One region of the Marinobacter sp. RI1 genome, then DNA from elsewhere that is predicted to be linked to it. Evidence: predicted binding sites of a transcription regulator. Region 1 holds the regulator's gene; each other region holds the start of a gene.
The links. Region 1 encodes FliA, which starts transcription of late flagellar genes. Its sites were predicted from a motif close to CTAAAGTTTNNNNNNNNNNNGCCGNTAA; they were not measured.

Region 1 (7,463 bases):
CACCACGATCAACCCGGCCGGGCCGTTGAACAGCGAACTGACAGCGCCTCCTTCCAGCAGATTGCCACCCAGGATGGCCACGAACGCCAGGATGATTCCGAGCAGGCTCAGAATATCCATCAGCTCACACCTTCAACCAGCCGCGCGCCAATATCCTCCAGCGCCAGAATCTCGTCGCTCAGTCCGGCTTTGGCCACAGCCATCGGCATGCCATAGATGACGGAGGATTTCTCATCCTGGGACCAGATCACGGAACCGGACTGCTTCATCATCCTGCAGCCTTCCTTGCCGTCGGAACCCATACCAGTGAGGATCAGGCCCAGGGTTTTGCCTGGGAAGCTCCTGGCCAGAGAGCCGAAGGTAACATCCACACAGGGTTTATAATTCAAGCGGTCATCGCCCGGAAGAATCCGCACTTTTGCCTGCCCGCCGCGACTTTCAATCATCATCTGCTTGCCACCGGGCGCCAGCAGGGCCAGTCCCGGACGAAGCACGTCGCCGTCCTCGGCCTGGCGCACCTCAATGCGACACAACTTGTTGAGCCGCTCGGCAAAGGCCGGAGTGAAGCTGGCGGGCATGTGCTGAACCAGCACAATAGGCGCGGGAAACGAAGCCGGTAACGCCGTTAGCACCTTTTGCAGCGCAACGGGGCCACCGGTGGAAGTGCCGATGGCTACCACACTGTAGTGCCTGGCGGCCGTTTTTCTGGCGGGTTTACGAACCGGCTCGGAGCTCGCAGGGTCTTTACGGGGTTCCGTCGTTACCGGGCGGTGCAGGCGCGAACCGGCGCGCTCGACAGGTTCACGGCGAGGTTCCGCAGCCGGTGCCGCCGGCCTCGGGGCCACAGGCGCCGATCGGGCGCCCGGGCGGCTACCAGCCACATCCAGAATACGCTGGATAAGGATTTTCTGAAGTTGACTGGTGTCCCTGGCAATTTCCTCGAAGTTCTTGGGCAGGAAATCCACTGCCCCGGCTTCCAGGGCATCCAGGGTAACGCGGGCACCTTCATAGGTCAGGGACGAGAACATCAAAACCGGGGTGGGATGTTTGCGCATGATCTCGCGCACGGCAGAGATGCCGTCCATCACCGGCATCTCGTAATCCATGGTGATCACATCGGGGCGCAGTTTTTCTGCCAGCTCGACACCTTCCCGCCCGTTGGTGGCGGCGCCTACCACTTTAATCTGGCCCGAGGCCGTCAGGATTTCCGTCAGCCGTTTGCGAAAAAAGCCCGAATCATCCACGACCAGGACAGAAACTGTCATCCATTTCTCCTACACAATCCCGGAAATTCCTGCTCAGCCGTAGTGCTGCAGGAGGCTCGGCACATCAATAATCAGGGCGATACGGCCATCACCGGTGATGGTGGCGCCGGCCATTCCTGGCGTCCCCTGCAGGGCCCGGCCCAGAGGTTTGATCACCACCTCTTCCTGGCCAATCAGCTGATCAACGACAAAGCCGACCTGTTTGGTCCCCATGGCCACAATCACCACGTGCGCATTCTCCGGCTCGGCCTGACCTGCCGCACCGTGCACCAGCCAGCGCTTGATGTGGAACAGTGGGAACACTTTGTCCCGCACGACAATACACTCTTTGCCGTCGACAATGTTGGTCTTGGTCAGATCCAGGTGGAAAATCTCCACCACATTCACCAGCGGCAGCGCGAAAGACTGGTCACCAAGCATGATCATCAACGTTGGCATAATGGCCAGAGTCAGCGGCACCTTGATGATAATGCTGGTGCCCTTACCCTGTTCGGACATGATATTGATCTGCCCATTGAGCTGGCCGATCTTGGTTTTCACCACGTCCATGCCGACACCCCGACCAGAGACATCGGAAATCTGGTCCTTGGTGGAGAAACCGGCCGCAAAAATCAGATTGAAGCATTCGTTATCGGTAAGGCGGTCTGCCGCATCCTGATCGTACAGGCCCTTCTCGACCGCCTTGCGGCGCAAGACATCAGGATTCATACCGGCGCCGTCGTCGACAATGGACAGCAGAATATGGTCGCCTTCCTGCTCCGCCGACAGAGTCACGGTTCCAGCGCGAGGTTTGCCGGCCTTTTCCCGTACGTCCGGTGCCTCGACACCATGATCCACGGAATTTCTCACCAGGTGCACCAGGGGATCGGCCAGAGCTTCAACCAGGTTTTTATCCAGGTCGGTTTCCTCACCGTGCATGACCAGATTCACTTCTTTCTTCAGACTGCGGGCCAGGTCGCGCACCACTCTGGGGAAACGGCCGAAAACTTTCTTGATCGGCTGCATCCGTGTTTGCATGACGGCAGCCTGCAGATCCGTGGTCACCACATCGAGATTGGCCACTGCCTTGTGCATGTGTTCGTCTTCGCTTTCGGAACCCAGACGCTGCAGGCGGTTACGCACCAGCACCAGTTCGCCCACCATGTTCATGATGTCGTCCAGGCGTTTGGTATCAACCCGAACCGTGGTTTCGCCCGCTGGTGCGGCCTCACGGGCAGGTGCAGGGGCCGGCTTGGAAGCGGCCTTGCTCTCGGCTTTGGCTTCCGCTTTCTTTGGTTCCGGGGCTGGTTCGGCCTTGCTTGATGGAGCCGGCGCAGGCTTGGGCTCACCTGCGGCAGCCCCCGCGCTTGGGCCTGCACCCTTGCCATGCAGTTCGTCCAGCAGGTTCTCGAATTCGTCGTCGGAAATCAGATCGGCGTCACCGGATGATTTCTCCGAGCCACCGCTGGTGTCGATATCTGCCTTGGGCGCTTCATCTTCCGCAGGCGCGCCGGCAAACTGGCCCTTGCCGTGGAGTTGATCCAGCAGGGCCTCAAATTCATCGTCGGTAATCTCATCACTGTCTGAGCCGCCGGCGGATTCTGCCGGGGTGCTCACCTGCTCGTTGCCGACCGGTTTCTGGCCATCGGATTTTTCATCCGCCAACGCGTCCAGCAGCTGCTCGAACTCTTCGTCAGTGATATCGCCCTGATCCCCTTGCTGTCCGACATCCGCAGACGACGGCTCCTGTGCCGGGGTTGGTGCTTCCACCGCCGGTGCATCCTCGGACTCGGGTTTGGCGAGTGCATCCAGAGCTTCAATCAGTTCGTCCGGCGCGGGCGTCGGTTCTTCCCGGTTGCGGACTTCTTCGAACATGGCATTAACGTTGTCCAGCGCCTCCAGCACCACGTCCATCAGGTCCGGTGTTACCTTGCGCTTGTGATTCCGGAGAATATCAAACACGTTCTCCGCAGAGTGGCAGCAATTAACCAGTGCCTCCAGCTGAAGGAAGCCTGCGCCCCCTTTCACGGTATGGAAGCCACGGAAAATGGCGTTCAGCAGATCGCTGTCATCGGGATGCTGCTCCAGATCCACCAGCTGCTCCGACAACTTTTCGAGTATCTCGCCGGCTTCTACCAGGAAGTCCTGCAGGATCTCTTCATCAGCATCTAACGCCATGCGTCACCCTCTTTATTATCAGAATCCGAGACTGGACAGCAGATCGTCCACATCGTCCTGTCCCGAAACTACATCTTCCCGCTCATCGGCCTTGATCTGGGGCCCTACCCCTTTTTCGGCCGATTCTTCTTTTTCTTCAATCTGATGCACTGTGCCGGTCAGTTGATCAACGTGGCTGGCCATCACCACCAGACCAAGAAGGTTGTCTTCCACCTCTTTCACCAACGCGGTGACCTTCTGGATAACCTGACCGGTAAGATCCTGAAAATCCTGAGCCAGAAGGATTTCCGACAGGTTCTGGTACAGACTGTCGGAGTCTGTCGTCAGGCCAGCGAAGAACTTGTCGATGCGACCGTAAAGCTCCCGAAACTCCGCAGGCTCCATTTCACGACGGCGCAGACGCTGCCACTCATCCCGCAGGGAAACCGCTTCATCCCGCATGGCGTGAGCCACCGGCATGCTTTCCTCAACCAGATCCATGGTGCGGTTCGCCGCCTGGCTGGTCATCTGAACCACATAGGCCAGACGGTCAGAAGCGTCGCTCATCTTCGACAGCACTTCTTTCTGCTCGGCATTACGCGGGTCTATCTGGAAGTTCCGGATTGCCTCATGGAGGCTGCGGGTCAGTCGCCCCACTTCCCGATACAGACTCTGATCGCGAACCTCGCTCAGTTCATTGATCAGGGTCATCGCCTTGGCATAATTCCCGGCGTTTACATTCTCGGCCAGGTCGGAGGCCTGCTTTTGAAGCTTCTCCGCCACCTCCGGATCAAGGCCCTGATGGTTCTGTTTGGTATCACTCATGGCGAGCCATCCGACCTCTGGTTACTGGATTCGTTCGAAGATTTTCTCGATCTTTTCCTTCAGCACGGCTGCCGTGAAAGGCTTGACCACATACCCGTTCACCCCGGCCTGAGCCGCAGCCACGATCTGGTCCCGCTTGGCCTCTGCCGTTACCATCAGAACCGGCAGGTTCTTCAGGTTTTCATCAGCACGGACAGCCTTCAGAAGGTCAAAGCCCGACATGCCGGGCATGTTCCAGTCAGTCACCAGGAAGTCATACTTGCCGCTTCGGAGCATGGGCAACGCGGTGTTGCCATCGTCTGCTTCATCCGTATTGGTGAAGCCGAGATCTCGCAGCAGGTTTTTGATGATGCGTCGCATTGTGGAGAAGTCATCCACAATGAGAATTTTCATGTTCTTGTCCAATGGGACCTCCAGTCAGTAACACCCGGAATTCATTCAGCCTTTTGGAAGTCTAGCAGGCTGCTACCTTAAGCGCTTATTGTGTGGTGTTTGCGCACGTTGTAAAGCATCGTTTACCAAAAGCTACACAGCTTGCTGAAAGAGAAACACAGCACCTGGCCGATCAGTCGTTGTCACCATCCCGCCACTCGGCCAGCCGGCTGCGAAGTCGCAACGCCGCCTGGCTGTGAATCTGGCTTACCCGGCTCTCACTGACCCCTAGCACCGCACCGATTTCCTTGAGGTTGAGCTCTTCCTGGTAATACAGGCTCAATACCAGCTTTTCACGCTCAGGCAACTGCTCAATGGCGTCTGCGAGACTTCGCTGGAAAGCGCCTGAAGCAATACCGTCCAGCGGATTATCACTCGCTTCTGCTTCTTCTATCGGCAGCTCGCCGGATTCATTGAGCTCATCAAGACTAAAAAGTCTACCGCTGTTAGCGTCGGCGAGTGAGGCATGATACTCGTCCAGACCAATGCCAAGCTCTTCAGCTACTTCGGCATCCTGGGCCTCGCGCCCGGTACGATCTTCCACCTGCTTGATAGCACTGGCGATTCGCCGGGCGTTGCGATGCACTGAGCGGGGCACCCAGTCGCCTTTGCGGATCTCATCCACCATGGCGCCGCGGATGCGAATCCCTGCGTAGGTTTCAAAGGTGGCACCTTTGCCGGAAGAATAGCGCTGCGCGGCCTCCAGCAGGCCAATCATACCGGCCTGCATAAGGTCTTCCAGCTGCACTGATGGCGGCAGCCGGGCCATGAGATGAAGGGCGATTTTCTTGACCAGCGGCGCATGCTCTTCAATCAGGGCTGAAGGGCTCCTGGCGCCGGCCTGATGGTAAATTCCCAGATTTTTCGCCAATGTCATGTATCCGGTTTTCTTGTAGGACTGGATTCAGATCAGACTTCGACGAGCCGCTCCACGAAGAATTCGAGATGCCCCCTGGGAGAGGACGGCAAAGGCCAACTGTCCACTTTTTCGGCCAGAGCCCGGATAGCCAGCGAGGCTTTCGCCCTCGGATAGGCATCCAATACCGCTTTCTGTCTTTGGACGGCTTTCTTGACGGCCTCGTCGTAAGGCACGATACCTACATATTGTAGTGCCACATCCAGAAAACGCTCGGTGACCCGGGTCAGTTTTTCAAACAGATGGCGGCCTTCCTGCTCATTGCGGACTTGGTTTGCCAAGATACGGAAGCGGTTGGTGCCATAATCCCGGTTCATCAGCTTGATCAACGCGTAGGCATCGGTAATGGAAGTAGGTTCGTCGCAGACCACCAGCAGAAGTTCCTGCGAGGCCCTGAGGAAGCTGACCACCGATTCAGAAATACCTGCGGCGGTATCCACAATCAGAACGTCAATCTGGTCGCCCAGCTCACTGAAAGCGTTGATCAGGCCGGCATGTTCCATGGCGCTGAGCTGGGTCATACGCTGGGTGCCGGAGGAAGCCGGTACAATCTTGATACCACCAGGGCCATTCACCAGCACGTCTTTCAGATCACAATCGCCGCTGAGTACGTCTTGAAGATTTCGATTGGCGGTAATGCCGAGCAACACATCGATGTTGGCGAGCCCGAGATCCGCGTCCAGCAAGACAACCCGGCGCCCCTTCTGGGCCAGGGCGATACCGAGATTGACCGAAACATTGCTCTTGCCGACACCGCCCTTGCCGCCGGAAACCGCAATCACCTGAACCGGATGTGGTCTGCTCATACTGTTATCAGTCTCTTACTACGTTCTTGTACGGGCACGCGTGCCGGTGTTTTATTCTGGTCGCCAACGAGGCTCAGGCACCTTCGGCGACTGTCTGTGCGCTCTGCACGGCCTTAAGCCGTTCTACGCCCAGGCGCACTAACGGAATGGCCTCCGCCCTCTGGAGATCTTCCGGTATCTTCTGGCCATCGGTGTACCAGGCCACCGGTAAGCTGGTCTCCATAACGAACCCGAGCGCTTCGCCCAGGGTCAGGGCCTCATCAATCTTGGTCATGATGCAGCCTGCAAGGCTTGCCATCTTATAGCAATGCCACACGGATTTCATGATACGTGGCTGACTGGTGGCGGAGACCACCAGATGTGTACGGATATTGTGATCGCTGCGAGCCAACTCCGCCAGTTGTTCCTGGTAACCGCGGTCGGCACTGGTCAGGCCGGCAGTGTCAATCAGCACCAGGTGTCGATCCGATAACTCATCAAGAATGTCATCCAGGGAATGGCTCTCATCCACCACACGCACGGGCACATTCAGGATGCGGCCGAACACGAAGAGCTGCTCATGAGCGGCCACACGATAGCGGTCGGTGGTCACCAGTGCCAACGAATCCGGACCATGCTCAAGGACGTAGCGGGCCGCCAGCTTGCCAATGGTGGTGGTTTTGCCAGACCCGGTTGGCCCGACCAGGGCATAGATACCGCCGGCATCAAGCCAGTCTTCGCGACCGGTACGAACGCCGGTCGCCAGCATTTTCAGTGACTGCTTCCAGCCGTCCTCCAGACGCCCGGCCCGGTGCCGACGGGACAGAGAGCCGGCCAGCTCCGCGCCCAAACCGAACTCCTGCAGGCGCTCGGCCAATCGTTGCTGAACTGCGCTGTTGCCGGTCGGCGTGGCAGTTGCAGCCTTACCACTGACCAGATCACGCAGAGAGCTGATTTCGGCACGCATACTGGCCAGTTCATCGGCATAGCCACCGGCGCCGGATTCGCTACCCGCAAACGGCTTTGCCAGCGCTTCATCACTGGGACGTGACGCCGGAAAATCGGCAGTCTCGAAAGACAAGGACGACGCCACGCCACCTGAGG
Region 2 (7,463 bases), 1.1 Mb from region 1:
CGCTGCCATCGTTATTAACTTCGGCCGTGATGCCAGTTTTACCCGAGGCCGCGTTGATTTCTTTGGCAAGAGGCGTTAAGTCGTTTGCATCAGTAATCTGAGCAGCGATTGTCGCCGAGCTTTCGCCATTATCGAGCGTAAGTGTTACCGTCTGAGGCACGCTGCCAGTGAAGCCGCTCAGGGTGGCTTCGGTTCTGGCTGTGGCTTGAACGCCGGTGGTTGCTGCCACCTTGTTGACGTTCTCTGCAATAGCTTCGGCAGTATCTCCGGCTGCTATTGGAACCGTCTGGCTGTCCAGCGAGCTGGATATGGTAAGCGTTTGCTCACCGATAGTATTTGCCGCAGCTGGAGTGGCGGCGGCCGCTGCCGCAGATCCCGTTCCCGAGTTTGGGGTGCTATTTACTGCGGATCGGGTATTGTTTGCCAGGTCATTGATTCTGGCGCTGTCCACTGAAACCGCAATGGTTTGGTTTTCATTAGCGCCGGCCTGGAATTTCTGAGCCTGGAAGGTGCCGTCGAGAAGCTTCAGGCCGTTGAACTCGGTGGTCGTGGCGATGCGCTCAAGCTCTTCCTTAAGCTGGTTTACCTCAGCTTGCAGAGCTTGCCGGTCAGACGCCGAGTTTGTTGCGTTGGCAGATTGCACGGCCAGCTCACGAATCCGTTGCAGTATGGAGCCTGACTCGCTGAGTGCGCCTTCGGCAACCTGCGCCAGAGAAATGCCATCGTTGGCATTTCGAACGGCCTGATTCAACCCTGTAATCTGTGAAGAAAAGCGTTCGCTGATCGCGAGGCCGGCAGCATCATCTTTGGCAGAATTGATTCGCAGGCCGGATGACAGCCGTTGAAGAGTGGTATCCGCATCCCTCTGAGATGCATTGAGGTTGCGCTGAGCATTCAGCGACGCAATGTTGGTGTTGATGATCTGAGGCATATCATTTCTCCCGCTCAGAGGTGCCGGATACTGGGTGCCCAATGCAAAAAAGGGAGCCCTTGCCGGCGGAAATTCGTTAAATTGCCGTTTTGCTTTGTGTCAAGCGAATTCTGTGCCAGTTTTTTGTTTCTGTGCCCAAGATGTTGTTATTAAATATTTATTTTTGGACTCGTGGCTTGGTTGAATATGTGTGCGGCGAGTTTTTGGCGGTTTCAATCGGAAGAAGATTGCCGGTTTTACATTCCTTTACAAAATCCCTGGAATTTTTTCTAAAGCAACGGGGTGGGGTGCCGTTAAGTGGAGTAACAGGGCGGCGCTTCCAAATTAAAAAAGAGCGCCAGACCTTTTCCATGAAATAACGACATTTGTCGGAGGAGAAGCATAATGGCTCTCGGTATCAACACTAACATTGCGTCACTGTCTGCTCAGAATCAGTTAAACAAATCTCAGCAGCTGTCTAATCAGGCGTTGGAGCGTTTGTCTTCCGGTTTGCGGATTAACTCTGCGAAAGACGATGCCGCAGGTCTGGCAATTTCCTCGCGTTTCGATGCTCAAGTCCGCGGGCTGAATCAGGCCGTCCGTAACGCGAATGATGGTATCTCTCTGGCTCAAACGGCCGAAGGCGCTCTTGGCGAGACTGGAAACATCCTTCAGCGCATTCGAGAGTTGTCAGTGCAATCCGCCAACGCGAGTAACTCTTCGTCTGATCGCCAAGCATTGCAGGATGAGGTTAACCAGCTTGTCTCCGAATTGGATCGGATCTCAACTACTACCAACTTTAACGGCCAAAACCTGCTGGATGGCACCTTTGGTACGGCGAAGTTTCAGGTCGGTGCTGATGCCAACCAGGTAATTACTGCGTCAACTGGTAACTTCCGTACCGACAACTATGGTAACAACAACGTTACCAGTGTGTCGGCTGCTGCCAACATCACTGGAACCGTCACTGATGCTAATGTAACTGCTGGCACTGGCGTGCGGATAGCAGACGCAGCGCTGAGCATCAGTGGTTATCTTGGTTCCAGTGGCACTATCAGTGTAGCTGCCGGGTCTAGCGCCAAAACTGTTGCTGCACAAATCAATGATGCGTCATCAAAAACTGGTGTCACTGCAGATGCCATCACAGAGGGTACGGTCACTTTTGGTGGGGCTGGGTCGTACACCTTCGATATTATTTCGGATAACTCTGCGGCTAACGCGGCTAGGGTGTCCTTCACTATCGGTGGCACAACTGGTGCTGACAACCTTGCCAATGCTGTGACGGCCATTAACGATGTTAGCAGTCGGACTGGTGTAACGGCTTCTGTTGATAAAGACAGTGGTCAGCTCGTTCTTACTAATTCGACAGGTGAAGACATCTTCCTGAAGAATAATGACACCAACAACACCAACGCTGGAACTGTCAGCTTCGGAAACGGTGATCTTGCTGCTGCTGGTGCCGCTGATAACAACATTGGCATCACTGGTGAAGTGAGTCTCGACTCTGAGAAATCGTTCAGCGCAACAGGAACAGCAAACGCGGTTTTGGCTTCTGCTTCAGTGGCCTCAACTCGGCAATCAGTTTCTTCTTTGGATATCACTGACTTTGATGGAGCCACTAAAGCTCTGAAAATCGTAGATGCAGCTTTGGCTGCAGTGAACGGTCAGAGATCCAAGTTTGGTGCACTCCAGAGCCGGTTCGAGACAACAATCTCTAACCTGGAGGCCACTTCAACAAACCTCAGCGCGGCCAATAGCCGGATCTTGGACGCTGACTTCGCAGCAGAAACCGCGAAGCTTTCCAAATCCCAGGTTCTGCAGCAGGCTGGTATCTCTGTGCTGGCTCAGGCGAACGCCCGTCCGCAGCAGGTTTTGTCCCTCCTGCAGTAAGGGGCTAGCGGTAACAGCCGGAACCTTCGGGTTCCGGTTTTCCGCCGTTTGAGGATAGCGAGGTAAAGCTATGAATGACGTTAACCTGAATAATCCGAACCTGAAGCTGGTGAATGCCAGTGACCGGGCTCAGGTGAAGGCGCTGTCGTCATCTCAGGCCGAGGGCCGGAATGCCCCTGACCTTGCTGCTTCTGCTGCCGGCGCGACCCAGGTTCAACCGAACGTTGCCAAAGATTTCTCCAAAGCCGAGCGATTGCAGGAGCTTAGTGAGGCGCAGCGTGAGGAATTGGATCAGGCGGTCAGCCAATTGAACGATTTTGTTCAGAATGTGCAGCGGGATCTGCAGTTTGAAGTGGATAACGAAATGGGCCAGACCATTGTTAAAGTGGTTGATCAGCAAACCCAGGAAGTCATCCGCCAGATACCGGATGAAGTGGCTTTGAGGTTGGCAGAAAAATTGCAGCAGGACGAACCGCTGACGTTGTTTAATATCAAAGTGTAAAAGCTTGCCGCTTTTGCGCGGATGATCGCAACGGTATTTCAGCACCGCCGCACCTGAGAAGGTCCGGCGGTGTTCTGCGTTATGGCTGCGGTGAGCATGATTTAGAGCTAAGCTAGGTTTAACGCGTTGTTACATTTTTCTGTGCTGTGGAGGCAAAGTTTTGCCGCTTTCGGCCGATACAGAATACAGTGAAGATATTAGCCCCTTCGAGGAGGCATGATTATGGCAGGTATATCATCGTTGGGCATCGGGTCTGGCGTGTTGAGTTCTGATTTAGTTGATCAGTTAGTCTCTGCAGAACGCAAGCCGACCGAGCAGCGCCTGAACTTTAATCAGCAGCGAACCGAGGCGCTGATTTCTGCCTATGGCACTTTGAAAAGTGCAATTACTGAGCTTCGCCTACCTATGCGGCAGTTGAGCTCCCCTGATAATTTGAAGGCTTTTTCAGGTAGCTCATCGAATGATGGGGTGAGTGTCAGTGTTGATTCATCAAAAGCCAGCCCGGGTAGCTACACGGTTACCGTTGAAAGCCTTGCCCAGTCGCAGTCTTTAGCCTCTGGCAGTTTTAATGATCGTGACGCTACTGCTATCGGAAGCGGCTCACTTACTATCTCCGTTGGCGGTAAAACGGCTGCCCTCGCTATAGATAACTCAAACAATACGCTAGAGGGAATTGCCCAGGCAATTAATGAGGCAGATGTTGGTGCCAGTGCGGGTATCATCGATACTGGCAGTGGTTATCGCTTGGTTCTCTCATCTGATAAAACTGGCTTGGACAATGCCATTAGCATTTCAGTCAGTGACGACGATGGTGATAACTCTGATTCCGCAGGCCTTTCCCAGTTTTCGTTTGACGGTACCACGAATAATCTGACCGAAACGGTTCAGGCTAAAGATGCCATTGTGAAAGTGAATGGCATCTCGATAAGCCGCCCCACCAATAGCATTGAAAACCTGATAGACGGCGTGTCACTTGAAGTATCCGAGGAGGGAGTTACCTCGACTGTTAAAGTGGAGCAAGATCTGAGCAAAGTTGCCGATCGCGTGGGTTCGTTTGTTGAGAAATTCAACGCTCTGCAACAAACTATCAAAGGTCTGTCGGGTTTTAATGCTGAGACCGGACAAGGCGGAATACTCTCTGGGGACTCCACTATTCGCGGTATTCAGAATCAGATGCGACAGATTATAGGGCGCGTTGTGCCAGGTCTCGAAGACGCGTCTGTTCGCACCCTAGCAGACGTAGGCATTACGACCAATTACGAAACGGGTGGTCTTGAGTTCGACAGAGCCAAGTTTACCGAGAAGTTGCAATCTAACCCCGATGATGTAACCGCTCTGTTTGCTGAACAGGGGCGAGCGTCAGATGAACAGATTCAGTTTATTCGCAGTGGCGTTAATACTGAGCCTGGCAGTTATAGTGTCAACATTTCGCAGCTTGCGACACAGGGTACTTTAGCTGGAGCGAATGTTGGTACAGGAGACGTTACCGTTGACGCGGACAACGACAATTTAACCTTTTTGGTTGACGGGGAAACATCAGTTTCCATTCAGTTGGATGCTGGCACGTACACGCGTGAAAGTCTTGCTGCTGAAATTCAGGAGAAATTGAAGAACAGCTCAGCACTTGCGGCGACCGGGCGTTCTGTTAGTGTCGAATTTGATTCGTCCGGTGGTGCGTTTAAATTTACTTCGGATGCCTTCGGTAGCTCATCCAATGTAAGTTTGACTTCTGTTGATACCAATTCTGCCGCCACTTTGGGGCTAGATGTGTCTTCTGGTATTGCAGGACAAGATGTTGCGGGAACTATAAATGGCCAAAGGGCGACTGGTGAAGGCCAGACTCTGCGGGTTGAGGGGAGTGTCGGTGCCGCGGGCATGCAAATTAAGGTAACCGGGGGGGCGACCGGAAACCGTGGTGAGATCGACTTTATTCAGGGTGTTGGGGAGCGTACTGTCGACCTGATAACAAGCATCGTTGGCATGGATGGGTCTCTGGAGGCAAAAACTGACGGGCTTCAGAAGGATTTGGAACGAATAAGCGAAGATAGGGCAAGGCTGGATCTTCGTATCGAATCTTATCGTGAGCGTCTTGTTGCGCAGTTTTCAGCGGCGGATTCTCTGATCGCACAGCTCAACAGCACCCAGGATTATGTAAGTCAGCAACTCGCCGCACTTGCACCTCAAAACAACCGGAATAACTGATCGGCGTTAGCCGGTTAGCGAACGAAGAGGTCTGATATGAACGGTTTACAAGCGTACCAACGCGTTAATACCCAAACCAGCATCACCGATGCCGATCCCCACAAGCTCATCCAGCTGTTGTACAACGGTGCTATTGAGCGCATCAACATGGCCAAGGCTAAGATGCAGGCCAAGGATTACGCCGGCAAAGCGCAGTTGCTGAACAAGGCTATCGAAATCATCGGCGGGCTTCGCTCGTTCCTCGATTTCGAGAAAGGTGGTGATCTGGCGGCGCGGCTTGAAGCTTTGTACGACTACATGGAGCGTACCTTGCTGGAAGGCAGTGCCCGCAACGATATGGCCAAACTGGATGAGGTGATTGAACTGCTTCGTTCAATCAAAGAAGGCTGGGACGGCATCCGCGAAGAAGTGGTAACCCAGCAATCCCAAGCCGCTGGCTAACTTCGCACAATTACCTCCCATGGCGCCCCTATCCTTTGGCAGGGTAGGGGCTTTATAGCCATTCCCCCCGCCATCCCGTACAATGTTGCCCTTCTTTTCAACACATCCATTCTGTTCAGTCTGGAGCAAGGGCATGTCTGATATTAAAAAGGTGGTGCTGGCCTATTCCGGTGGCCTGGATACTTCCGTCATCGTTCGGTGGTTGCAGGATACCTATAACTGTGAGGTGGTAACCTTTACCGCCGATATTGGCCAGGGCGAGGAAGTGGAGCCGGCGCGTGCGAAAGCCGAAGCGCTGGGTGTTAAGGAGATCTACATTGAGGACCTGCGCGAGGAGTTTGTGCGCGATTACGTGTTCCCGATGTTCCGCGCCAACACCATCTACGAAGGCGAGTACCTGCTGGGTACCTCTATCGCCCGCCCGCTGATTGCCAAGCGCCTGATCGACATTGCCAACGAGACTGGCGCGGATGCCATCTCTCACGGTGCTACCGGTAAAGGTAACGACCAGGTTCGTTTTGAGCTTGGCGCCTATGCCCTGAAGCCGGGTGTGAAGGTGATCGCTCCCTGGCGCGAGTGGGATCTGAACTCCCGCGAGAAGCTGCTCAAGTACTGTGAAGAGCGCAACATCCCGGTGGAAATGAAGAAGGGCAAGAGCCCGTACTCCATGGACGCCAACCTGCTGCATATCTCCTACGAAGGCATCAACCTGGAAGACCCGTGGGCGGAAGCCGAGGAAGACATGTGGCGTTGGAGTGTGTCTCCGGAAGCCGCGCCGGACAAGCCCACCTACGTGGAGCTCACCTACAGGAAGGGCGACATCGTTGCCGTTGATGGTCAGGAAATGAAGCCCCACGTGGTGCTGGAAACCCTGAACAAGCTGGCGGGTGAAAACGGTATTGGCCGCCTGGACATCGTCGAGAACCGCTACGTGGGCATGAAGTCCCGCGGCTGTTACGAAACCCCGGGTGGCACCATCATGCTGCGCGCCCACCGCGCCATCGAGTCCATCACTCTGGACCGTGAAGTGGCACATCTGAAAGACAGCCTGATGCCGCGCTATGCCGAGGTGATCTACAACGGCTACTGGTGGTCTCCGGAGCGTGAGGCCCTGCAGGCGCTAATCGACCAGACCCAGAACTACGTTAACGGCACCGTTCGCCTGAAGCTGTACAAGGGTAATGTGGACGTGGTCGGCCGTAAGTCTGAAGATTCTCTGTTTGATGAGAAGATCGCCACCTTTGAAGAAGACCAGGGTGCGTACGATCAGAAAGATGCGGAAGGCTTTATCAAGCTGAACGCGCTGCGCCTGCGGATTGCCGCTGGCAAAGGCCGCAAGCTTTGATGGTTTGTTGATGCCCTGAAAACGCCCGGTTCATAACCGGGCGTTTTTGTTTATACTTTTCAAATAATTCCAACAACGAAAGTCGTCACCATGAATGCTTTGGGCACAGCCTCCGTCGCCGCTTTGCGGCAGTATGTTCGCTACGCCGATGCCAAGGGTATCGCGGTTGATCC
Region 3 (7,463 bases), 660 kb from region 1:
AAATCCCACGCGCCCCTGAAGATGTTCTGCCTGTATGTGTTCTGAGATGTTTACGGAGGGCAGCAGTTCCCGAAGTTGGTCCAGGTTTTCCTGATGTCCCTTGGGCGTTGGTTCGGGGTTATCGTCGCGCAGATCAAATGTGGCGCCGGTTATGGCACTGCCGTCATAAGCGGGGTTCAGGTATTTGGTGCCACAAATGACCACGTCTGGAAGTTGGCAGTCGTCTGCGGGTATGCGCGTGACCTGTCCGCGAATGGGCTTGAGGCGCAGCGACTGGCCCTCAGGTACTGGAGCGAGGGCAGTGCTTTCATGGCCGGCAGCAACCACAACCTTTGCGGCTCTGAGAGATCTTCCGTCACTGGCCTGAATGACCCAGTGGTTGTCTGCCCACCTCAGCGTACCGGCCTTGAACCCGAAAATCGTGTGGATGAGTGGGTGCTCAATCAGCGTTTTGCACGCTCGGGCCGGTTGTAGCCACCCGGAACCCGGAAACCATAGCCCTTCGCGCTGGACCGGTATGCCGGCAATACGACTAGCTTCGGTGGGTGATACGGCACCCAGCAGGTTTTCGGGGTAGCTGCTACGTTCCAGAAACCGCTTTTGGCGATCCTGCTCCTGGTCTGTGGCTGCAAGCTGCAGCAACCCGCTTGGGTGCCAGAACTCGCCCTGCCAGCGTTGGTAGAAGCGCTGACTGAAGCAAAGCGCGGTGGCTGCGAGCTCTGTCTGGTCGTTGTACTCGACACCGAGTTTTACGTACAGGGCCCCCTGGTCGTTACCGGAAGCTCCTGCTCCGGGGCCACTGGCCTGGTCGGCAAGCACCACCGGAACGCCCCGTTCCGCCAGGTTGCGGGCCAGAGCGGCACCGGCGATCCCGGCACCAATGATGACGATGGGGTCAGTTCCGACAGTGGGGGCAGAGACCTCTTCCGAGGTTGGCAGTCTGCCGGTCAGCATTTCCCGCTTGCGCCCGAAGCCGGGAACTTTCGCCATCTCGAAGCCTTCATCTGCCAGCGCACGACGAACCCTGCCGACCGAGGTGAAGGTGGCCAGGGTGGTGCCTGGTTGGCTGTGAGCCCGAATCTGATGAATGGCTTTTTCGAGCCACATGTCCGGGTTCAGCGACGGCGCAAACCCATCAAGGAACCAGGCGTCGGCTACGAATTCCAGTTCGTTCCAGGCGTCCAGTACATCGCCAAAACAGAGGGTAAGCCTGATAGCGCCACCGCCAAGTACCAGGCGGTGCGTTCCTTTGATCAGCGGTGGGTAGTTCTCAATCAGCTCCCGAGCCAGGGGCTGCAGCCCCGGCCAGCTCTCCAGGGCCTTTTCCAGATCGGCCAGAGACAGGGGGTAACGTTCCACCGAGATGAAGTGAAGAATTGCGTGGTCTTTATCGTCAGGTCGTTGAGCCAGCCACTCGGCCCAGGTCGCCAGGAAGTTGAGCCCGGTTCCGAAACCTGTCTCGGCGATCACAAAGTGGCTGTTCCTGTCCAGTTCGGCGAAGCGCCCGGGTAGTCCATTTTTTTCGATGAACACGTAACGGGTTTCGGCCAGACCGTCATCTCTGCTGAAGTAAACGTCGCCAAAGCGCGCTGATTCAGGCACTCCGTCTCGCCATATCAGCTCCGCCGGTTCCATTGCCGGCGGACGAAGGTCGTTAATCATGGGGCTTAGTTGTCTTTTGTGATTTCTTCGGCGGACTCGATGATGACCGGGCTCACCGGAACATCGGCCATTCCGCGCTGGTAGCCGGTCTGGACCCCTGCGATACGATCAATCACACCCATGCCATCGGTCACCTTGCCGAAAACCGCATAGCCCGGGCCCCGAACTCCGGCGTTCAGGAAATCATTATTGGCCACATTGATGAAAAACTGGCTGGTGGCAGAATCCGGCGCATTGGTTCGGGCCATGGCGATGGTGCCGCGAAGGTTGGGCAGGGTGCTGGTAGCTTCGTTCACGATGGGAGCTCGGGTCTGTTTACGCCCCAGGTTCTCATCGAATCCGCCGGCCTGAACCATGAAGCCGGGAATAACCCGGTGAAAGATGGTGCCATCGTAAAAACCGCTGTTTACGTAAGCCAGAAAGTTTTCCACGGTTTTGGGCGCAACATCGGGCCGAAGCTGAAGCACGAAAGAGCCCTCCGTCGTGACAAAACGGACCTCAGGAAGTGCCGGTTCCTCGTTCTGCGCCACGGCTGGTGAGGTGGTCAGCAGAGTGGCAACGAAGGCAAACAGGACAGACATCACAATCGGGACGAGTTTTACGGGATTTGTCATTTCAAGGCAGCTCTCTGTTACAGGTGGTGACCAGAATACTGAGATAATCCGGTTATTACGTAGTTTGTGCAGATCTTAACAGATCATTACGCCATTAAGGGCAAATCAGAACAGCACGCTCAGAGGTTGTGGGCTACGCTTCACTTGACTGTTGAATACCGGGCCGGGTTGTACGGTGATCACTGATACTGCAGGAGGAATCTGGTGAGAATCCGTCAGGGTTTTGAAGAGAAATCCCGGCTTGGCCGGTTGCTGATCAATCGTGGCTACCTGTCTGAAGGTCAGCTGGAAGAAGGGCTTCGTGCGCAGAGGGAAACCGGGCAGCGCCTCGGTGAGGTGTTAATTGCTGCCGGCTGGATCTCAGAGAGGGAACTCCACCGCGTACTCAAGCATCAGTCGCGTTACCGCAATGCAGCAGCGCTGGTTACCATGGTCACCTTGCCATTTCAGCCCTTGGTGTCACTGGCGTCCAGCAACACCAATGCAGCGCAGATAGGCGCCGGAGCGGGCGAACTCTACGAGCGGAGCGGACTCACCCCCCTCTCGGAAGAGGAAATGTCAGGGGTGTCTGCACAAAGCGGTATTGGCCTGATGGAGCGTCTGGAGGCCGTGTCTTCCATGCCCGCCAGCGCCCGGGACGATCTCTCAGGAGAATCTCCCGATGTCGATGTGGTGGAAGGGATCAGACTGGCGGCAAATGTATTCGTGCCGGTGCTCAGTTTTCTGGATTCAGACCTTACAATTACGGGTGTGCATTACCGGGACTCAGAGCCTCGCTACTCGCTACAGGAAGACGGAGGCCTGAGGCTGGCATTTCCGGAGCGTATCGAGGAAATCCGGATGGATAATATTCGCGTGGTGGGCGGCCAGACTCCACCCATGGGCAATGTCAGCATTCGCGATATCCGCTTTCACCCGGATTCCCAGATGACCATCTATACGCGTTGAAAATCTTGCCCTGAAACGAAAAATGCCCGGAAGATCTCCGGGCATTTCGTTGTCTGTGAGCGATGGGCGTATCAGGCGCTGGCCAGAATGTTGGTGCTTGAGACGTTGGTCTGCTGGCCTTTGGCACCATAGAGCTTCTGCTGAGCGGAAGCACCTCGGAAGATGTCGGTAAGGCGTGACAGGCGCTTTTGCAGGTGGCCAAGAATTCGGCCGTTGTTCTGGTTCACGGCCTGGCATTCGCGCAAACGGGTGTCGGCGTCTTTCCAGAGTTGGTACAGCTCATCCATACCAGCGGCGCGAATGAAGCGTGATGGCTCTCCGGCATTGGGCTTGTAGCCCATATTCACCAGCAGGTGAATCTTCTTTTTGGCGCGTTCGCGTATGCCCTCAAGAATCTGGTTTTTCCGGCTGGTCATTTCCTGGAGGGGTTGGATATCCGCAGAGGAGAGCACGGATTTTTCCTGGTGGAGTACTTCCGCCAGCGACTCAAGCTGGCGGATATCTTCCTGAAGAATCGCTTTCAACTGTTCATGTGCAGTCATGCTTTACTCACCCGAAAATGCTTTTATCCATCTCAAGCATTTTCTGGGCCAGTTTCTGGGCATCTACCTTGTAGGTGCCGTTCTCAAGAGCAGAACGAATCTGTTCGATGCGATCATCGTCCATTTCGGGGTAGTCCCCCAGCTTCTGCTCAAGTTGCTTCAGGTTTTTCGCCTGATTGCTCAGGTTCACGTTTTCGCCACGGGCAGCGGGGCTCTGGGCCTTGGCTTGCTCGCCTGTGGGCGCCTGTGACGTTTGATTGCCTGAGGCTTTGTCGGCCGTGGTGCGCGTGGTGTTGACCTGGCCGGGGCCAATTCCATTTAAGTCAACTGACATATCAATACCTGCTTGCCTGGGGCCACAAGAAAGTGGCGTATTCGGGTTTATATCTGCTTAACGGCAAATCCGCGCCATACTTTAGTTACAAAACGGAAAACATTTGCCGCTCTTGCTGTTTGCCGCCTTACATCGGAATTTCGACCCGCCCGGGGCCGACGGCACGAGCTTTGACTGTCCGGGACGAGCGGAGGTTTTCCACCAGTACCTGTTCTCCAACGCCCGCGCTCGCCAGTGCCTTACCGCGAGATGATACCGAGAATGAGCCTGAGCGCGCGGTGATAATAACATGGTCACCCCGCTCAATCGCGTTGGGAGCTTCAAGGAGATCCGGGGTCATTACCGTGCCGGCGTTCACCGGGCGGCGCATCATCATGCCTGAAACGGACTCTTTGCGGGTGAGGACGCCTCGACGACTGGCATTGATCTGCACCGAATTTACGGTGACCAGGTCCGGCGTCAGGCGTTCGCCCCGCGCCAGAGGACGGGCTGCTATCAGGGCAGGGCCGTGAACCTCGACGCTGGTGGTAACGTACATTCTCCAGGGGCGCTCACCACTGCAGGAAACCAGGACCGACGGGCTGGTGGTCTGTAGCGGATCGCCCGCAAACTCGGCGTTCAGCCCCTGGTTGCAGGCAGCAAGGGCGATGCGGCTGTCGATAGCGCCAACTTCGTAGCGGCTCGTGTAGCCCTCGGCAGCAAGGGTTCTGGACCACTCTGCCAGGAACGTCTGGGCAGCGTCACGGATGGCTTCAGCATTGGTTCTCTCTGAAGACAGAGTGATTGGGCTCAGTGATAGACACAATGCAGCCAAAAAGATGATTCGCATACGCACCGGTTTGTCCTATGCTGTGTTTATCTGTGTGTATTGTCGAAATCCGCTAAGGATTCGGGTTTTCGGGCCGTTAACCGTTAACAGGTTGCAGGCGTCAAAGATTTGTCTTGGACAGGCCTGAAAACACCTTACAAAGGTCAAAGCAATATTGATGCCGGTAAAGGCGCGCCAGGAGTAAAGCATCATGACAGGGGTACTCGACAGCGTTAATCAGCGAACGCAACTGGTCGGTAAGAACAGGCTGGAATTATTACTTTTTCGGCTCCGGGGGCAGCAGCTATACGGTATCAACGTCTTCAAGATTAAAGAGGTGCTGCAATGTCCCAAGTTATCCTCGATTCCCAACAGTAAAACGGTGGTGAGAGGCGTTTCTCATGTTCGGGGGGAGACCATTCCCATTATTGATCTGAGCATGGCGATAGGGCTCGCGGGCATACCGCAGGAGCAGTTAGCTACAAGCTTTGTGATCATTACGGAATACAATCGTAAAACGCAGGGTTTTCTCGTGGCTGGTGTCGAGAGAATCATGAATATGAATTGGGAGGATATTCTTCCGCCACCCAAGGGTGCGGGAAAGGATGTTTACCTGACTGCGGTGACGAAGATTGATGATAAGCTGGTAGAAATCATAGATGTAGAAAAGATTCTTGCAGAAGTTTCTCCGCTCAGGGAAGATGTTACGGAGGAGTTGGTTGCCAGGAGTGCCGAACGTGTGCCGGGCCACCTGCCTGTGCTGGTGGTGGATGACTCTTCGGTGGCTCGTCGGCAGATCGAGCGTTGCCTGACCGCTATAGGAATGGAAGTGGTTACCAAAAACGATGGCAAGCAAGCACTGCAGTATCTCAAAGAGATAACTCAGGATGGATCGCGCGCAAATGATCACCTGTCTCTGATTATCTCTGACGTTGAGATGCCGGAAATGGACGGCTACACCCTGGTTACCAGAATCAAAGAAGATCCGGCTCTGAAAGATATGTATGTAATGCTGCACACCTCGCTGAGCGGTGTCTTCAACCGGGCGATGGTGCAGAAGGTGGGCGCAGACGATTTCATGGCGAAATTCAGCCCGGATGAGCTGGCCGAGCGAGTAATGGAAATTATTGATCAGCACTGATGCTCGGCTGATGGTTTCACCCACGAAGAGATCCAATGAAAGCGGACATAACGCCCCAGGAATACGAAGCCTTTAAAAAGTTCCTGCAGGATGCGTGCGGCATCCTGCTGGGTGATAACAAACAGTATCTTGTAAAGAGCAGGCTTCGGCGCATTCTCGAAGAAAACAGCCTGAATTCCCTTGGAGAGCTTCTGGAACGATTAAAGAGGCCTGGAAGGGCAGGCTTGCGCGAGGTGGTCATCGACGCGATGACGACCAACGAGACACTTTGGTTCAGGGACAACCATCCGTTCCGGATTCTGCAGGAAAAGCTCTTGCCAGAGTTTGCCGAGCGCAGTTCACTCCAGCCGTTAAGAATCTGGTCTTCCGCCTGTTCTACTGGCCAGGAGCCATACTCCGTCGCCATGGTAATTGACGAATTCCGCCGCACCCGGCCGGGTAAGCTGCGGGATGTAAAAATCACGGCAACGGACATTTCCAAAAGCGTGCTGGAGGTTGCCCGGAGAGGCGAGTATGAAATGATCGCCATCGGCCGCGGTCTGTCGCCGGAGCGTCAAAAGCACTTTTTTACCCCCTCGGCCAACGGTGGTTGGCAGATTCGACCGCAAATCAAGTCCATGGTGGAATTCAAGGAATTGAACCTGCTGGATCGATACATGCTTGGCAAGTTCGACATCATCATGTGCCGGAATGTGCTGATCTATTTCTCAGCGGAACTGAAAAAGGACATTCTTACCCGGCTGCATGGTGCTCTGAATCCCGGAGGCTATCTGATTCTTGGTGCTTCTGAGTCTTTGAACGGGCTTCCCAATCTCTACGAAATGGTCCAGTGTCACCCTGGCATCATCTATCGCAAAAAATAGCCGGGAACTGTTCAATGCGGAGTAGGGGACCGATGTGGAGAATCTGAACCTCCGACATCTCTATTATTTCTGGGTTATTAGCCGAGAAGGCTCTATTGCCCGAGCCAGCGAGGTGCTCGACCTGGCACCCCAGACCCTCAGTGGCCAGCTTGCGACCTTTGAAGGCGCGGTGGGTGGCCGGTTATTCAGCCGCGAGCGCCGGCAACTGGTGCTCACAGAACTCGGCCATATGGTTCGCAGTTATGCCGATGAGATCTTCGAGCTAACCGGTCAGTTGTCTGAAACCCTGAGGGCGGGGCCTGAACACAGGCCGCTTTCCTTGTCTGCGGGCATATCGGCGTCTATCCACAAACTGATCGCCTATTACCTCCTTCACCCGGCGATGAAGCTGAACCGGCCCGTGCAACTGGAATGCCGGACCGGCCGGACGGAAGATCTTCTTCTCAGCCTCAAGCGGAAGGAGCTCGACGTTGTACTGACCGATAGAATGCCCCAGGCAGAATCTCCTGAACGTTTCGCGGTTCATCCGCTATCCCGGTCTACCATCAGTC
Region 4 (7,463 bases), 880 kb from region 1:
AAGGCTACCGCAACTTCTGCAACAAGCTGTGGAATGCCGCCCGCTACGTGCTGATGAACACGGAAGGCGAAGACTGCGGCGTAAACAATGAGCCGGTGGAACTGTCCCTGGCAGACCGCTGGATCATCAGCGAACTGCAGCACTGCGAGCAGGAGGTGATCCGCCACCTGGACCAGTACCGCTTTGACCTGGCCGCCTACGCCCTGTACGAGTTCATCTGGAACGAATACTGCGACTGGTACCTGGAACTGTCCAAACCAGCCCTGAGCGATGACAGCGCCAGTGCCGAAGCCAAACGGGGCACCCGTCGTACCCTGGTACGCGTACTCGAAGCCGTACTCCGCCTGGCGCATCCGATCATGCCGTTCATCACGGAAGAAATCTGGCAACGTATTGCACCGCTGGCCGGCAAGCAGGGCGACAGCATCATGCTGCAGCCCTACCCGCAGCCGGATGCCAGCAAGCAGGATGCCGCCGTGGCCGCCGATATCGAGTGGCTGAAAGGCGTGATTGTAGCGGTGCGTAATATCCGCGGCGAGATGAACATCTCCCCGGGTAAGCAGGTACCGGTACTTCTGAAAGGCGGCAACGCCGACGATCAGCGCCGCCTGAACGACAACCGCCAATTCCTCATTTCCCTGGCCAAACTTGAGAAGCTGGAATGGTTCGAGGGCGACAAAGCTCCCATGAGCGCCACCCAACTGGTAGGCGAAATGGAAGTGCTGGTGCCCATGGCCGGCCTGATCGACAAGGACGCCGAACTCAAGCGCCTGGACAAGGAGCTGGAACGCCTGAACAAGGAAATCGGTCGCCTGGAAGGCAAGCTGAACAACGAAAAGTTCACCGCCAAGGCCCCAGCCGAAGTCGTAGAGAAGGAAAAAGAGAAGCTGAAGGATGCCCAAGGCAGCCTGCAGCGGCTCAGTGCGCAACGGGCAGAAATCGAGGCCATGTAAGGCCATGATCGCCATCCTCGGTGCCGGCTCCCTGGGCCGGCTCTGGGCCGCAACGCTACCTGGCGGGCAGGTAGCGTTTGTGCCCCGCCCGGGGCAGGCCCCAGACCCCGTCTGTTATCGCTTTCAGTCCATTGACGGCGAATCAGCCAATGCCATTATTCCCTGGCTACAACCCGGCCAGTCTCCTGATCTGATCCTGGTGACAACCAAAGCCGGCGACACCCTCGAAGCCCTTAAGGCGGCCCTGCCCTCCATTGCCAAACAGACTCCCATTGTGTTGTTCCAAAACGGCCTGGGGAGCCAGCAGCAGGTCACCGAAACATGGCCGGACCGGCCGGTACTGGCCGCATCCACGACCGAAGGCGCAAACCGGCCCGCCCCCGGGCTGACCGTTCACGCTGGCCGCGGCACTACCTGGGTCGGCGCCCTGAACCCGGCGGGGAATCCATTGGTCGAAAGGGTTGCCCAACAACTCGCCAGCAGCGGCCTCATGGTCCACCCTGAACACGATATACTCGCCAGGCTCTGGCAAAAACTGGTGATCAACGCCGGCATAAACGCCTTTACGGCCATTCTGGATTGCCCTAACGGAGAGATTCTGACACAACCGTTTTACCTGCAATGGATTGCCCCCTTGTGTGAGGAGATCAGCCGCCTGCTCCCTGCCGCCGGACAACCGCAACAAGCCCCGGAAAACCTGCGCGAGACTATTGAGGCTGTCGCCCGCAAAACCGCCGCCAACACGTCTTCCATGCGGGCTGATGTAAAGGCAGGCAGAACCACGGAAATCGACTTCATTAACGGTTACCTGGCGCGGCTCGGCCATCAACATGGCATACCGGCACAGGTGAACCAAATGCTCGCCGAACAGGTACAACAACTGAACTGACTTTTACCAGAGGGAGCAAGACCATGGGCAATCGCCTGTCGAAGATCTACACCCGAACCGGAGACGACGGCTCTACCGGCCTGGCCGATGGCAACCGTATCGCCAAAAATGCCCAGCGAGTGGAAGCCATGGGTATGGCCGATGAGCTGAATTGCCATATCGGCGTTTTGATTGAGACGCTTCCCTCTGGCGACCGTCTGATCGATACCTTCCGGCGCATTCAGCATCACTTATTTGATCTGGGCGGCGAATTTGCCATCCCGGGCAGCAAGGTGATCAGCGACAATCACATTGAGTGGTTGGAGCAGACTCTGGACGAGTACAACACCGACCTGCCGCCGCTAAAAAACTTCATCCTGCCCGGGGGCTGCCCTGCCGCAGCGCAATGTCATCTGGCACGGGCGGTCTGTCGCCGGGCCGAGCGCGTGGTGGTGGCCCTTGGCCACGAGGACTCCATCAATACTGCCTCGCGTCACTACCTGAACCGGTTATCCGATCTGCTGTTTGTCATCGCCCGGGTGCTGGCTCGCCGGGATGGCAGCCAGGAGATTCTCTGGGAGCAAAAAAAATCCGGCCTCTGAGGCCGGATTTTTCACAACAACCACAGATTACACCTTGAATGCTTCCACCAGGCGCTGAAGCGACGCGGTAAGCTCCGACATCTGTCTGGACGAAGCCAGAGTCTCTTCGGCGTTGGAGGCAGTGCTCTGGCCAAATTCGCCAATGCGCTCCACGTTGGCATTCACGTTCCTGGCCACGGCCGACTGTTCCTCCGCCGCCTGGGCAATCTGATGGCTCATATCAACGATCTCGGAAATGCCCGAGGCGATCCGATCCAGCGCTTCGGTCACTTCACCAGACTTCTGTACCGTCTTCTCCGTGGCATCGTGACTTGAGGTCATGGCAGATACCGCTTCTTTTACACCACCCTGAAGCCGGGAGATCATGCCTTCAATTTCCTCAGTGGACTTGTGGGTACGCTGAGACAATGAACGAACCTCATCCGCCACCACCGCAAAGCCACGCCCCTGTTCTCCCGCCCTCGCTGCCTCGATGGCCGCGTTCAGCGCCAGCAGGTTGGTCTGCTCGGCAATTGCTTTAATCTCAACCAGAACCTGACTGATATTGTCACTGTCCGCACTCACCCGGTTGATGACATCAACGGCGCCTGCAATCTCCGTAGCCAGCCGGTTAATGGTCGCGACCGTATCGGCCACCACTTCCCGACCCTTCTCGGTATCTTTCTCGGCATTCCCCGCACTATCCGCCACCCGGTGCGCACTCTCCGTGACTTCATTGACCGCTTCCACCATCTGGCCCATGGCCTCGTTGATCTGCCCGGTCTCTTCCATCTGTCGGGCCACGGCCTGACTGTTCGCCGAAGCGGTGTCATTCACCCGGACCGCCTGCTGATCAACATCTGCTGTTGTAGAGCCCACCGACCGGACAAGCTCAGCAATACGATCGGTCATGTTGTTGAACTCAGAGGTGAGCTCACCCAGTTCGTCCCGGTTGTTCAACCGGATATGGGTGGTCATATCGCCGGCGGCCACATTTCTTGCAGCTTCGCTGAACCGGTTGATGGCAATCCGCACAGACATAAAGAAGCCCACATAGAGGTAGACCACTACCAGCATCACAGCAATCAGCGCCACCAGAATCAGGGTGCGCTGCCCGGTCTGGCGAGCCAGGCGATCCTCAAGATTACCGGCAACCACATCGAAGATACGATCGCTGAGGGTATCGTAATATCCCATCTGCGCCGATACGGTCTCGTCAAATTCCTGCCAGGGCAGCTCCAGGCGCATAGGCGTGATGACATTCAGGTCCAGCTCATCACGGACTGTCATCAGACTCTCTTCCGTGCGGGTCAGTGCACCGCTCGCACTCTCTGCCAGCTGGGGCGACGCCTCCACAGCAACGGAAAGGGCCGGCGAAAGCAGCGAACTGCGGTTGGTCAACTGATCGTAGATTTCATTCAGGGTTTCGCTGAGTGCATAGCCCACCTGGCCTTCCACCAGCGCAAAAATACCGTATGAACGGGCGCGGCCAACAACAGTGCGAGACTCAGGCAACGCAGAACGCACCAGCCCTAACAGCAGCAGGTTTTCCCGGGACGCATCCTGACCCAATCCGCTGATTTCAATGGTCGCCGGCAGCAAGGCCATCACCTTCTGCACAAACTCCTGGTAGTACTTGAACTGGGGGTCAATGTTGCCCTGATAGTTATCGTTGGCTTTGAGCGTCTCCCATTCTTCTCTTACAACCAGGATCTGCTCCTGCCAGGAGCCGGAGGTGTCAAAAGAACGCTGTGGTTCGGCGAGATCTGCCAACAGGGCATCCATGCGACTGGCCGCTTCGTTGGCTTTTTCGAGCAAGGGCTGTTCGTCTTTCAGAATGCCGGGGGCCTGATAGTCACGGTAATCCATCGCCGCCACCAGCAGGCGCTCCACCTTCTGGAGTTCTGCAAGACCTTCAATGCCGCGGGTCATGGTCTGAACCGACTGGTTAAGCCCGGAAATCACCAACCAGGAAAGCACGATGATAGGGCCAAGAAAGAGAATGCTGATGAGGCTGAATTTGTAAACCATGGGCAGCCGATTCATCAGTGCTACAGCCGGATTGATTATATAGTTCACAGAGCCCTCGCTGCTTCTAACAACTGAATCTTTATTCTTTTGTTTGATTATCGCCCGTTGCCGGAAAAACTTAATCACTATTTAGTGTTATTCTGTAATCCGTTTTTGCTTTCCGGCTAGGCCATGCCTGCGATCACCAGCAATGCAAGCGCACATATCCACACCAGCATGCTCCGGTTGAGGAGGTCCCTTATAGCGCTGAGGCTCCGCCCGCCAAAATCGGGCCACTCTTCCGGGTGCAACTCCGAAAAGCGCGCAGGATCAAGTGCATATCCAGTTAACGACCCGTTGGCGGAAATCATGAGCACATCCGCGGTCTTTTTCCCGAATCCCGGGAATACCTTGCGTATTTCCCGGGACCAGCCGGCCAGGTCACCGGCGAGCCCGAATGTGCATGACAGCAAGCGGGAAGGAATCCAGCCGATAAGCCGGGCTGCCCGCTGATAGCGTACCCGCGCGGCCGCCTGCGGCCATTGGCCCGCCAGAGCTACAAGCCCTCGAGCCAGAAAAGCCAGCGCTATGCCGCCGACGGCATAACAGAAAACCACCAGGAAGAAACGCTCGAAAACCGAGACCATCAGCGCCCGCGACACCGACAGGTGCATGGCTTCTGGCGATAGCGCCGCTCCTCTTTCGGAGGCGGGCAGGCGCTCTTGAACATGGTGCCAGGCAGCCTGCATATCTCCGCGCCGCCAGGCATCGGAATAGGCTCGCAGCACCTTGCGCCAGCCCGGCGCTCCCATCAGTACCACCATCAGCACCAGTTCAAGCGGATACAGGGCATAGCGGTAGCCCGCCTCACTGGACAGCGCCCACGCGCCAGCGAGCGCCAGAGAAGGTAACACAACCAGCAGCGCCCCTCTCCAGACTGACCGCTCCTGACCCGCTTCTACCCGGCCCCAACGATGAAACCAGTTACGCCAGACCTCATCGCCAGCCAGGTGATCGGCGCGGTCCAGCCTGCGGCGAATCACGTACGCAATCAGAAAAACAACCAACGACATCAGGCCATCTCCTCGTTCGACAGCAGTGTCTGGAAGCGAGACCACTCAAACGCGGGCCCTGGATCGGTTTTTCGGCCCGGAGCAATATCACTGTGGCCGGCAATGCGACCCGGCGTGATTTCCGGCCAGGCTGTCATTGCCAGGCGCGCCAGACGCGCCAGCGCACGGTACTGATCATCGGTATAGGGAACGTCATCCGCACCTTCGAGCTCGATACCAATGGAGTAGTCGTTGCACTCCTCCTTACCCTGAAAACTGGAACGGCCAGCATGCCATGCCCTGTCCAGACAGCTGACAAACTGAATAACGGAACCATCCCGGCGAATCAACGCGTGTGCAGACACCTTCAGCTCTGCGATCGTTTCAAAATAGGGGTGGGCAGCAGTATCCAGACAGTTACAGAAAAAATTCTCGATGTGCGGGCCGCCAAACTGTTCCGGCGGCAGGCTGATGTTGTGAACCACCAGCAGTGAGATAGAGGAACCGTCCGGGCGGGGACCAAAATTGGGCGACGGACACCAGCGCACGCCGGGGAACCGGCCACTGGAACGCAAAAGTGCTGCCGCATCTTTCAGGGAGTGTGGGTGATGATCGTTCTGGATACTAGACAACGTGTTTCCATCGGCGCAGGGGACTCATGCAGATGATTGAATCACAAAGCGCCCATGGATGCCACGACGTCGCCGGTGCCCTGCGCGGGCACTCAGTACCGGAGATCAGTCTTTTCGGTTATGACGCAGGTTGTCGATGATGGACTCCAGCGCCCGATCAAAGATCAGGCCGTCATCCAGCATGGTGATCGCCTGCTCCTGCAGAGCAATCGCCAGGTCATCCCGATGATATTCCGCCACCTTCGCACCACTGCGGTTAACAAAGATGTACTTGCCGGTGGCCTTGATGAAGGCCGCCAGCTTGCAACGGACCCTGGTCTCGTCTCTGGCCATCTCAACCCAGGATCCAACTCTCAGGCCGTCCGCCTTCGCCAGCCATTCCGCCGACGCTACTGGTGATTGGATCTCCGCGGATTCCTCGGCGACGGCTGCCGTCTCAACGCCGGCTGAGATCTCAGCAGGCTTGACTGACGCAGGTTCAGTCACCTCGTCAACCACCTCCGGCGCAGGTTCCGATTGCTCGGGAGTTTCCGCCGGCTCTGCCGGAGCTTCAGGTACCTCAAAATTCTCAATCGTGGGTGCCTTGTCTTCAACAACCGGCGCGGTCACCAGTTTCTGGAAAACATCGACATGGGCAAGCTCCAGGTCCCGGATGGCCGCATCGGTTGCAAACGGATCCCAGGAGATCTCCTGAAGCGCCTTGCGGAGCTCTTCCACCACCTCTGGAATCATTCGCAACAGTTCCGCCCGGGTATCAGAAGACACCGGTCGCGGGTCAACACTCCACACCAGCCGCTCGCTGATGGCCTTTGCCTGCAGCCAACGCTCGCTTTCTTCACCCTCACGCAACACCACCCACTGCAGGTAACGGGTCCAGGGCTCGTTCAGCACCTGTAAAACCGGCTCGGGAATGTCCCGGCCTGCAGTGTGCTCACGGATAACATCGGTAGCAGCCTGACTGGCACGTTCCTGCCGGGCGCGTCCTTCTTCGGCATCCCGAAGGCGCTGCTCAACCAGCTCGCGACGGCGGCGATCCAGATCCATGAAGTGACCAAAGTCCTTCAGCAATTCCTCGAACAGCCCTACCTGATCGGTGTATTCGGTGAGCACCCGACCCACCACTTCCTCAATTTTTTCCCGAAGCGGATCACGCATTCCGGCACGTTTCTCGCTCCAGCCAATGGCGGCCAGGGCAAGTTCGTTGAGGAGCTTGCGAACCGGATGGCCACCACGATTGAAAAAGTTCTTGTCGCTGAGTGCGACCTTGAGCACCGGAATCTGTAGCCGCCCGATCAGCGCCTTCATAACCGGATGCAACTGCCGATCTTCGAGAATGAAATCAAACAGCATTGAGACCAGGTTGATCA

Region 2: fliD (flagellar filament capping protein FliD) is a predicted target of FliA. The motif match lies at 3,455-3,482, and genes of this name have one in related genera.
Region 3: flgM (flagellar biosynthesis anti-sigma factor FlgM) is a predicted target of FliA. The motif match lies at 4,158-4,185, and genes of this name have one in related genera.
Region 4: ACAM27_RS09720 (methyl-accepting chemotaxis protein) is a predicted target of FliA. The motif match lies at 4,529-4,556, and genes of this name have one in related genera.

Annotation. Positions count from the first base shown of each region.
Region 1 is NZ_AP031605.1:3,050,448-3,057,910, forward strand. It holds gene ACAM27_RS13800 (flagellar motor protein) at 1-120, opposite strand, end outside; gene ACAM27_RS13805 (chemotaxis response regulator protein-glutamate methylesterase) at 120-1,265, opposite strand; gene ACAM27_RS13810 (chemotaxis protein CheA) at 1,299-3,422, opposite strand; gene ACAM27_RS13815 (protein phosphatase CheZ) at 3,441-4,226, opposite strand; gene cheY (chemotaxis response regulator CheY) at 4,248-4,631, opposite strand; gene ACAM27_RS13825 (RNA polymerase sigma factor FliA) at 4,792-5,535, opposite strand; gene ACAM27_RS13830 (MinD/ParA family protein) at 5,568-6,380, opposite strand; gene flhF (flagellar biosynthesis protein FlhF) at 6,454-7,463, opposite strand, start outside.
Region 2 is NZ_AP031605.1:1,978,664-1,986,126, forward strand. It holds gene ACAM27_RS08860 (flagellin) at 1-931, opposite strand, end outside; gene ACAM27_RS08865 (flagellin) at 1,316-2,800, shown strand; gene ACAM27_RS08870 (flagellar protein FlaG) at 2,871-3,302, shown strand; gene fliD (flagellar filament capping protein FliD) at 3,525-5,504, shown strand; gene fliS (flagellar export chaperone FliS) at 5,541-5,945, shown strand; gene ACAM27_RS08885 (argininosuccinate synthase) at 6,079-7,290, shown strand; gene ACAM27_RS08890 (AraC family transcriptional regulator) at 7,381-7,463, shown strand, end outside.
Region 3 is NZ_AP031605.1:2,385,798-2,393,260, forward strand. It holds gene mnmC (bifunctional tRNA (5-methylaminomethyl-2-thiouridine)(34)-methyltransferase MnmD/FAD-dependent 5-carboxymethylaminomethyl-2-thiouridine(34) oxidoreductase MnmC) at 1-1,662, opposite strand, end outside; gene ACAM27_RS10685 (peptidylprolyl isomerase) at 1,668-2,276, opposite strand; gene ACAM27_RS10690 (pilus assembly protein PilB) at 2,481-3,224, shown strand; gene ACAM27_RS10695 (flagella synthesis protein FlgN) at 3,296-3,766, opposite strand; gene flgM (flagellar biosynthesis anti-sigma factor FlgM) at 3,774-4,100, opposite strand; gene flgA (flagellar basal body P-ring formation chaperone FlgA) at 4,228-4,935, opposite strand; gene ACAM27_RS10710 (chemotaxis protein CheV) at 5,120-6,049, shown strand; gene ACAM27_RS10715 (protein-glutamate O-methyltransferase CheR) at 6,085-6,912, shown strand; gene ACAM27_RS10720 (LysR family transcriptional regulator) at 6,947-7,463, shown strand, end outside.
Region 4 is NZ_AP031605.1:2,167,179-2,174,641, reverse strand. It holds gene ACAM27_RS09735 (valine--tRNA ligase) at 1-953, shown strand, start outside; gene ACAM27_RS09730 (ketopantoate reductase family protein) at 958-1,842, shown strand; gene ACAM27_RS09725 (cob(I)yrinic acid a,c-diamide adenosyltransferase) at 1,866-2,423, shown strand; gene ACAM27_RS09720 (methyl-accepting chemotaxis protein) at 2,451-4,481, opposite strand; gene ACAM27_RS09715 (histidine kinase) at 4,598-5,485, opposite strand; gene ampD (1,6-anhydro-N-acetylmuramyl-L-alanine amidase AmpD) at 5,485-6,096, opposite strand; gene ACAM27_RS09705 (DUF1631 domain-containing protein) at 6,202-7,463, opposite strand, start outside.